One region of the Paenibacillus sp. FSL H8-0260 genome, then DNA from elsewhere that is predicted to be linked to it. Evidence: predicted binding sites of a transcription regulator. Region 1 holds the regulator's gene; the other holds the start of a gene.
The links. Region 1 encodes LexA, which represses DNA repair genes until DNA is damaged. Its sites were predicted from a motif close to CGAACATATGTTCG; they were not measured.
Positions count from the first base shown of each region.

Region 2: recA (recombinase RecA) is a predicted target of LexA. The motif match lies at 2,266-2,279, and genes of this name have one in related genera.

Region 1 is NZ_CP150298.1:3,904,564-3,909,572, reverse strand. It holds gene MHI51_RS17355 (hypothetical protein) at 1-274, opposite strand, end outside; gene MHI51_RS17350 (hypothetical protein) at 497-877, opposite strand; gene MHI51_RS17345 (L,D-transpeptidase) at 1,028-1,366, opposite strand; gene lexA (transcriptional repressor LexA) at 1,544-2,170, opposite strand; gene MHI51_RS17335 (LysM peptidoglycan-binding domain-containing protein) at 2,422-2,835, shown strand; gene MHI51_RS17330 (DUF896 domain-containing protein) at 2,945-3,154, shown strand; gene MHI51_RS17325 (hypothetical protein) at 3,204-3,725, shown strand; gene MHI51_RS17320 (HAD family hydrolase) at 3,760-4,545, shown strand; gene MHI51_RS17315 (FixH family protein) at 4,808-5,009, shown strand, end outside.
Region 2 is NZ_CP150298.1:4,210,590-4,215,598, reverse strand. It holds gene pgsA (CDP-diacylglycerol--glycerol-3-phosphate 3-phosphatidyltransferase) at 66-653, shown strand; gene MHI51_RS18675 (competence/damage-inducible protein A) at 762-2,048, shown strand; gene recA (recombinase RecA) at 2,349-3,413, shown strand; gene MHI51_RS18665 (regulatory protein RecX) at 3,524-4,249, shown strand; gene rny (ribonuclease Y) at 4,566-5,009, shown strand, end outside.

The sequences.
Region 1 (5,009 bases):
TATCAAAAGAGTATAGCTTTGCTACTGCTTTTTTGTTACTCTTCGGATTTTTGGTACCGATTGCCAATTTTTTATTAGGCTCGTTAAGTGCGATCAAGTGAGATTGATTGGGGGGAATGAATGTTTTGGTGAAGCTGATGTTAAAAGATGAGGTCGCATTAACTAGCTTAGAAATTTCAGATGAAGCAGATAGCGTTTTCAATTTTATAATGGCGGCACTTAGAATTAAAACAACTCCTAAAATAGCAAATAAGTACATCAGGATAATCAGCATATAATCACACCTCCTAGTTATCTCATTAGACTCAAATTGTTGCTTATTGAAAGATATGCCTGAATGATCTCCACTAGTATCTTTTAAAAGGCAAATTCGTGGAATTATAGGATCGACTTCACGATTAACCCAAAAAAAGCACCCAGAGAAACCTTCCGATTCTGCAAATGATGCAAAATTGGGGGTTGCTGCAAGGGTGCTTTTTAAGGTGATTATGTAAACCTATAGAAAATTGAAGGCAGTGATATGATCGGTATAAACAATCAGCTGTTTGTATTCGATCGGAGTCCCATAACTAGCATAAGGTCTTACAGTAACGTCATTGAGGACAACAAAGTTATAGCTGAAATTTTTATCAGGGTGTTCTGCTCCCAAATAAGATATGTATTCGTCTACAATTACATCATCCATCAAAGATTTTAAATCAAATACATCCTCTTTGTTGGAGACGGTTGGAGAGACGATTCCCTGAATGCTGCCAAAAGAGGTGAGCAAATTCACTTTTTTTCCACTAGCTTGTTCATCATTTAAAAGTAAACCGGACAGCTTACCCAGTGCATCGACTTTAAAATCGACGAGGGTTCTAATTTTTGAATTATTCAAACTAAACACATCCTTTTCAATTTGCAATCCTGTTAACAATATTCGACATATAATCACCAAACTCCTAGTATGCTAATGAAAAAATACTTACTTATGTAATGACCCCCATTTTTTAATGTGATTTGGGGGTTGCCGAGCCTCCATTCGAATTTAATTTCTTATCGTTACTTGTGTGCCTATAGGGACAATAGCAGCGAGTGCTAACACATCCTCGTTGTACATCCGGATGCAGCCGTGGGACACCTCTTTCCCAATGGAGGAAGGGTCATTGTTTCCATGAATTCCGTAGTGTGGTTTAGACAGTCCCATCCAAAAAACACCGAAGGGACCCCCTGGGTCGGGTTGTTTGTTAATAATAGTGAATTCACCCACTGGGGATTGGGTTAACATCTTACCGATGCCGACAGGGAAACCTCTAATCACAATATCATTGTCCAGAAGATATAACATTCGTTGGGTCAGATCTACAATAATTCGGTAGTTGGGCATTATACGCAACACTCCTTTCTAATTAGGATATGAGCAGAACGCCTAAAGGGTTATTCATAGAAAATGGCCATTTTAGCCATTGGGAACAATTGTTCGTAAGTGGTTGGAAAGCAAAAAAACGTAGAAAAAAGGCTGTTCCGCATATGCGGAACAGCCTTTTATGTTAGAAGTGCATACTTAGTGGATATCTCGAAACAATCCGATGACTCTTCCGAGAATAGTTACGCGATTAAGGCGAAGCGGCTCATAAGCTGGATTCTCCGGCTGAAGCCGTATATGATCACGTTCCTTGTAAAAGGTCTTAACGGTTGCTTCATCTTCTTCGGTCATGGCTACAACGATATCTCCGTTGTCCGCTGTTTGTTGTTGGCGAACAATCACATAGTCACCATTCATAATGCCTGCGTCCACCATACTATCACCCATGACAGACAGCATAAATACTTTGTTGTCACCTACATAGTGAGTAGGAAGTGGGAAGTAGTCTTCGATATTCTCTGTAGCAGTGATTGGTACCCCGGCGGTAACTTTACCTACGACAGGAATCCGTGAGATGGTCTGCGCGAATTGGTGAACATTCTCTGAATCCTCTTGGCCTAGTAATTCTATTGCACGTGGCTTCGTTGGATCTCGACGAATAAGTCCCTTCTTCTCAAGCCGGTCCAAATGACCGTGAACTGTGGAGCTGGAAGCAAGGCCAACAGCTTCTCCAATTTCCCGGACGGAAGGTGGATAACCCTTGCTGCGGACTTCGCTTCGTATAAATTCCAGGATCGCCAGCTGGCGACTTGAAATCTTTGACATTGGAATCAACCCCATATAGTAATGTTTGGGAAAATTATAACATAGAACTACCGTTCGCACAAACATAAGTTCTAACTATTATAAATATTAATCTGCTAGAGTTAAAAAATGGTAGACAAATGATAATAAAATGAACCGCTTGAGTCTCTCGAAAAAAAGAGAACAATTGTTCTGAAATAGTATTGAACAAAACACATGTTCGTGTTATTATAAATTCGAAAGTAAGAACAAGTGTTTGGAGGATGATGATTATGCTAAAATACAGTACATACCGCAGCATCTACGACAAGGCCCCAGTGGTTGAATCTATAGGACATAATGACGTTGCCCGTAATTCCGCTAAGGTGAAAGAGATAACGGAACGTTTGCTTGGAGGGATGATTTCGTTGTTCCGTCAAGATTTCTTTATTAAGTTAATATTGATTTTCGTGCTAGTATTATCTGGCCTAACAGTAGTGGGAAATGTGTTTGCAGGATCGACGACTATAATGAAGGAAGAGAAGCGGATTGTGGTTGAACGTGGAGATACACTATGGAGTATTGCCCTTAAGAATAAACCAGCTGATATGAAGACAGTTGTTTATATAGAAGGAATTAAACGTTCAAGTGGGATTAAGAGTAGTCAAATTAACGCTGGAGACATACTTACTTTACCTATTTATTAATTTTCTGAGAACATAATAGAATGACCAGTAGAGCTTGCAGGGAGTAGACCTTGACAAGCTCTTTTTCTCATGGCAGAGTTAGAATTAATTTATAGGGGGAGGGAAAGTATTGAATATTGATGAGTTGGTCGCGCGAATTAACGAATTGGCACGCAAACAGAAGAGCGTAGGCCTTAATCAAGAGGAAGTGGCGGAACGCGCCAAGCTTCGTGAAATTTACCTGGGGAATATCCGCAATAACTTCCGAGCACAATTAAATACTATTGAAGTAGTAGATAACGATGAGCATGAACAAGGTAACAAGGGGCTTAAACATTAGCTCGCTGTTCCTTTTCATAGATATTTCAGGATGACTAGGGGGAACGCACATGGCCCGTTCTTGGGAAAGAATGGTTCAACGCAACACACAGCAAATCAACAAGCAAAGAAAGAAACAAGGCAAGGATACGATTTATGCCTCTAAATCTCCTACCCAGAATGCCGAAGTCTTTAAAGGTCGCAACATTGCATTTCCGGTAGTGTTAGTGATACTTGGCACTATGTTTTGGGTAGTTGGTTCTATTGATCAGGCCAAAGGCAATGGCATGCTGGCTAATTGGCTGGGAGTAGTACTGTACTATTTGCTGGCAGCGCTATTGTTCTTCCGTCGTCCGTACTTGAAGGTGGAAAAAGCAAGACTGTCCACTATTAAATTCAATCGCGAACGCGGACTTCCAGCTGCAGATATTGAGAAAATCACCCTTTCGCGTGGAGCTGTAGTCATTAAGCACAAAGGGAAACGTACGAAATGGATTTTCACAAAACTTATGAATCGCTATGATACTAATGCGATGAGTACACGATTAGAAGCATTTGCTAAAGCTCACAACATTGAAGTAGTTCACGAATAGAACTAGACCAGTTAAAGGGAGAGGGAGACCTGTAATGCCAATTTCTGCTGTACTATTTGACCTTGATGATACATTGCTGTGGGATGATCGGAGCGTCGAAGAAGCATTTCGTTCTGCTTGTGAAGCCGCCGGGGATACGATTGATCCACAAGAACTAGAAGTTGCAGTTCGTAAGGAAGCAAGTAGCTTGTATGAATCTTATGAGACGTTCCCATTTACAAAGATGATCGGAATTAATCCTTATGAAGCACTCTGGGCTAACTTTACGGCAGGTGAACAGCCAGAATTCCGTCAATTGGAGCAGCTTGCACCGGTATATCGTAAAGAGTCTTGGCGTCGCGGACTTGCAGTGTTAGGGGTGGAAGACGAAGCACTAGCTGAGACCTTGGCAACTAAATTCGCAGCAGAGCGCAGAAAACGTCCATACATCTATGAAGAAACAATGCATGTACTGGAACAGTTACGGGGTCAAGTGAAGCTTTTGCTACTTACGAACGGCTGTCCTGCACTGCAACAAGAGAAACTAGATGGTGTGCCCGAGTTAATTCCTTTCTTTGATCATATTGTGATTTCCGGAAGCTTTGGTAAAGGCAAACCGGATAAGGAAATTTTCCTGCATGCTTTAGAGCTTCTTGATGTAACGCCTGAGCAAGCGGTTATGGTCGGCGATAAGCTAACAACGGATATCCGTGGGGGGCTGGCAGCAGGGTTGACCACGGTCTGGATTAATAGAAAAGGTAGAGCACCTAGTCTTGATATTCATCCGGATCATGAAATCAATCACCTTGAGGAACTTCTTCCACTAGTTCAATCCTTGTAAGATATACAGAGCTATTAGCTCCAACATAAAGACTTTATAAAAGCAGCGAGTTTCTGAGATCCTAAGAAACTCGCTGCTTTTCTGTACATACATACTAACATAAGGATTTCATTAGATTTTTAAGTAAATGATTTAAGTCACAAGACTAATGCGGAATTGATGCAAAATACTGAAAAACCAATAATAATGTGTATAATAGATGGAGATGTATAACATGAATTGGTAGATTTTTATTATTCGATAATGATTGGGAGGGCTCCAAATGATGAGATCGAAGAAATTAGTCGCTGTATTATTAGGTGCAACACTTCTAGTACTAGGTGGATGTTCTTCAAATGGAACCAAGCATTCAGAAATACATAACATGAATATGAACATGTCTATGGAACCTATCAAAGTCGAACTACAATGGAGTCCTGAAGAAGTTGTTGTAAATCAAAAGGTAACCTTTGAAGCTGTGGTGA
Region 2 (5,009 bases), 310 kb from region 1:
TAAGTAGAAATGGATTAGCCTGATTTAGGCAATTTGTATGAACGATTTAGGGGAGGAAAACTTCAGTGAATTTGCCCAACCGCATCACGCTAGCTCGTATTTGCCTGATCCCGATTATGATGTTTTTTTTACTGGTGGATTTCAGTTTTTATCCAGAACCGATACATTGGGGCTCGTTTCAGCTATCTGTTAATCATTTGGTAGCAGCTGTAATCTTTTTGCTTGCGGCCAGCACGGATGGAATAGACGGCTACATTGCTAGGAAATATAATATGGTCACCAATCTCGGTAAACTCCTTGATCCACTTGCGGACAAACTGCTGGTATCTGCAGTTCTGATTTCACTTGTGGAGCTGGGCAGATGCGATTCATGGATTGCTATTGTAATCATCAGTCGTGAGTTTGCAGTCACCGGACTTCGCCAGATTGCATTGCTAGAGGGAAAAGTGGTTGCCGCCAGCAAATGGGGCAAGATAAAGACGGTTGTACAAATTGTTGCGATCTCACTGCTGTTGTTGAATAATTTCCCATTTCAATTTGTCAGTATTCCTGTAGACGATATTGCTATTTGGGCCGCAGCGCTGATCACTATTTATTCTGGAATTGATTATTTTGTGAAGAATAAGGATCTGCTACAGCTGCATAATGCGTAAGCATGTAAGCTGGATGTACAAGGAAAGGTAATAGGTGAAGCACCTATTACCTTTTTTGAAATCCAAAAGCAGTGTACCTACATTATAACGAGGAGGCGAAAGCCAGGTATGAAAGCGGAGATTATTGCAGTAGGGACAGAGCTTTTGCTCGGTCAAATCGTGAATAGTAATGCCCAGTTTTTGTCTATAGAGCTAGCTGCCATCGGGATCGATGTATACTTTCAAACCGTTGTCGGTGATAACAGCAGCCGCCTGCAGCAAGCCATCGAGATCGCTCAGAGTCGGGCCGACGTTATTATCTTTACGGGCGGAATTGGCCCCACTGAGGATGATCTGACTAAAGATGCACTGGCTGCATCGCTAGGTAGAACGCTCCATATTGATCGTTTGGCGATGGATCATGTACAACGTTTCTTTGATGATCGTAAGATCGTTATGACCGAAAATAACCGCAAACAGGCACTTATAATTGAAGGAACTACACCGTTGCCGAATGAAATCGGTCTTGCGGTTGGGATTGCTTTTGAGCATGAGAAGAAATATTATATTGTGCTTCCAGGTCCACCTCGTGAGATGAAACCGATGTTCGTAGATAAAGCAGTACCGTGGCTACAGCAGCACGCCTTGACGAACGAAACACCGCTTTATTCAAAAATGCTCAAATTTGCCGGCATCGGAGAATCACTGCTGGAGGACAAGCTCATCGAACTGATTCGCAGTCAGACGGATCCAACGATTGCTCCGTATGCCAAAGAGGGAGAGGTAACTGTTCGTATTTCGACAAAGGCCCCTTCTGAGCATGAAGCTACAAAAAAGCTGGAGATACTGGAACAACAAATCAAGGAGATTTTGCCGGAACATTTGTATGCGAACATTGATGTGCCGCTGGAGCAATTGATTGTGGATTGGATGGCGGATGCCGGCCTGACCTTAAGTGCGGCAGAGAGCTGCACCGGAGGTTTGCTGATGGAGAGCATAACAAATATTCCAGGCAGTGCATCGATGTTTGCCGGCGGAATCGTCTGCTATTCGAATGACTTAAAGAAAAAGCTACTGAATGTGCCAAGTGCTTATTTGGAGGGACCCAATGCTCCTGGAGCCGTAAGTCGAGAAGTTGCCGAGGTGTTGGCTGACCAAGTGAGAATGATTGCAGACAGCGATTTCGGCTTATCTGTTACGGGTGTGGCTGGACCGGGTTATTCTGAGCGCAAGCCTGTTGGACTTGTATTTATCGGCTTGGCTGAACGGGGACGTAAGACAGAGGTCTATGAGCTTAATCTTAAAGGTACACGGGAAAATATCCGGTTGCGTACTGTAAAGGCTCTGCTGTATCGTCTGTGGCGGAGACTTGAGGAACGCAAGGTGGAGACACCTCTTGAGGGTTCAGACTTGTAATGGGAGATTAGCCCAGTTATAATAAACACATACGGAAGAACCGTGGCACTGAGATTTCTTTGCTGCGGTTTTTTGTATATTTGCAGAGATTTTGATCACGATGGCTACTCATGATCATAAGTCGTTGATGTCCGGTGAAGTGGGGAATTTAACTAACTTCTATCTCCGGAGGGAGGCTTACAATAAAAGGGATAAATAACGCCCGAGACAAAAAAAACGAATGTATGTTCGAAAAAAAGCTTGGCAAGACCTTAAAAACACGTTATTATATTACTATAAACAGTGAAGGAAGTGGTCTGATTGTCAGATCGTCGTGCAGCGCTTGATATGGCGCTTCGTCAAATAGAAAAACAATTTGGTAAAGGTTCGGTAATGAAACTGGGAGAATCCACGCATATGCAAGTGGAAGTTGTACCTAGCGGATCTTTGGCACTTGATATTGCGTTAGGTATAGGCGGACTTCCAAAGGGACGTATTATTGAAGTATATGGACCGGAATCTTCAGGTAAAACAACAGTTGCTCTTCATGCTATTGCAGAAGTGCAAAGACAAGGCGGACAAGCTGCATTTATCGATGCCGAGCATGCGCTTGATCCGAAATATGCACGTAACTTGGGCGTAAATATCGATGAATTGCTGCTTTCTCAGCCAGACACGGGTGAACAAGCGCTGGAAATCGCCGAAGCACTTGTTCGTAGTGGAGCCGTTGATATTATTGTCGTTGACTCCGTTGCTGCTTTGGTACCTAAGGCTGAAATTGAAGGCGATATGGGTGATTCCCACGTCGGATTGCAGGCTCGCTTGATGTCTCAAGCACTTCGTAAGCTTTCTGGTGCCATTAGCAAATCCAATACGATCGCTATCTTTATCAACCAGCTTCGTGAGAAGATCGGTGTTATGTTCGGTAACCCTGAGACAACTCCGGGTGGTCGTGCATTGAAATTCTACTCTTCTGTACGTTTAGATGTACGTCGCGTAGAGAGCATCAAGATGGGGAACGATGTGGTTGGTAACCGTACTAAGATCAAGATTGTGAAGAATAAAGTAGCTCCTCCATTTAAACAGGCTGATGTTGATATCATGTACGGTGAAGGGATTTCCAAAGAGGGAAGTCTTGTAGATATCGGTACTGAAATGGATATCGTGAATAAGAGTGGTGCATGGTATTCCTACGAAGGCGAGCGTCTCGGTCAAGGTCGTGAGAATGCTAAACAGTTTTTGAAGGAACATCAGGATATAGCCCTTATTATTGAGAATAAGATCCGTGAAGCAAGTAATTTATCCACTATTGTTGCTGCGCCGAAGAATGAAGATATTATTGCAGAGCAAGAAGAAGAAGAGAAATTGCTTCTCGAAATCGAATAGTATATTAAGCAATAGGACGCCCTGTGATTGATTGTTGCAGGGTGTCTTTTCTTAACAAGTAATGAAAGTAAGACGATAACCGATCTATTGCTATGAGGTGACAAACAACTATGGTAATACAACTGGATTTTGAAGCAGAAGAACAAGATGAGCAGGTGTTATCTGATTTTCCTGAAGGAGAACTCTTAGAGATCACTAAAGTAGAACGTCAAAAGAAATCTGACCACCGTTATATCATACATTTCGGAGCATATAACATGACTGTGCACGAGGACGTCATGATTAAATATCGAATGATTACTGGTAATTCTTTTATGAAGGCTGATTTGTTGGAAATTGTTGTAGCTGATGAGCGTCAACGAGCTTATGTAGAAGGCCTCCGTTATCTAGAACGTAAACCACGCACCGCTATGGAAATGACTCGCCGTTTACGCCAGAAGGAAATAGGAGAGACTATTATTGCGGAAGTGGTGCAGCGGCTGCAGGAGGAAAGACTTCTTGATGACCCTTTATATGCTAAGCAATGGGCAGAGCAACGAATAGCGAACCAGCGGAAAGGGAAGATGTGGATTCGACAAGAGCTACGTGAGAAAGGGATTGACAAAACCCTTATATCGGAAGCTTTGGAGAATATTACTCCTGAACAAGAGCTGGAGAGCGCACTCGAAACTGGGCGCAAGAAATGGAATCTCATCCGTGGAGAAGCTTCAGATAAGCGAAGAAAGACTGGAGCCTTCCTTATGCGCCGTGGATTTTCGGGCGATATGGTTCGCCAAGTGATCAATACTTTACTTGCGGAAGACAATTATAAAGGTGAAGATGAGGAGTTTTACTAGAATCACTGATTCTCTTGACATTAATGCGTATATCGACTCTCTTGACAATGTCTTTTTATAAATAATAAAATATAACATGAATCGGCATAAAATTAGAATCCTTTTTCCTTCCCAAAAAGGAGACTGTTTTAAACGGTTCACGTACAACTCATATGAAATGTAATCGCCGGATAAGGCGGGCAGTGTGCATGTGCAGCATGTGCAGTATGGCAATCGGTTGTTTACCGGTTTTTTGTATGGTGATGAACGGATAGTTAAACAACTGCACAATTCCCAGGGATATACCTTGGAGAGGAACCAACGAGGAGGTGAACAGATGCTGGAATCATGGATCTGGGTCATTATCGTTCTCGTTGTAGCTGCAATATTCTTTGGGTTCGGTTATTTTATTCGTAAATCCCTTGCAGAAGCTAAAATCCAAAGCGCAGAAAGAGAAGCCGTTGTCATCGTTGAGAATGCGAAGAAGGACGCTGAGGCGCTGAAGAAAGAAACAGTATTGGAAGCTAAGGACGAAGTCCATAGAATCCGTACTGAAGCTGAGAAAGAAACTCGTGAACGTCGGAATGAAATCCAACGGCAAGAGAGACGTTTGCTGCAAAAGGAAGAATCTCTGGATAAAAAAATGGAATCGCTTGAAAGAAAAGAAGAACAAGTAGCTAACAAAGAGAAACGAATTGATGAAACCCAACAGCAAATTGATGTTATTTACAAAAACCAAGTCACTGAATTGGAACGTATCTCCAATTTAAGCATCGAAGAT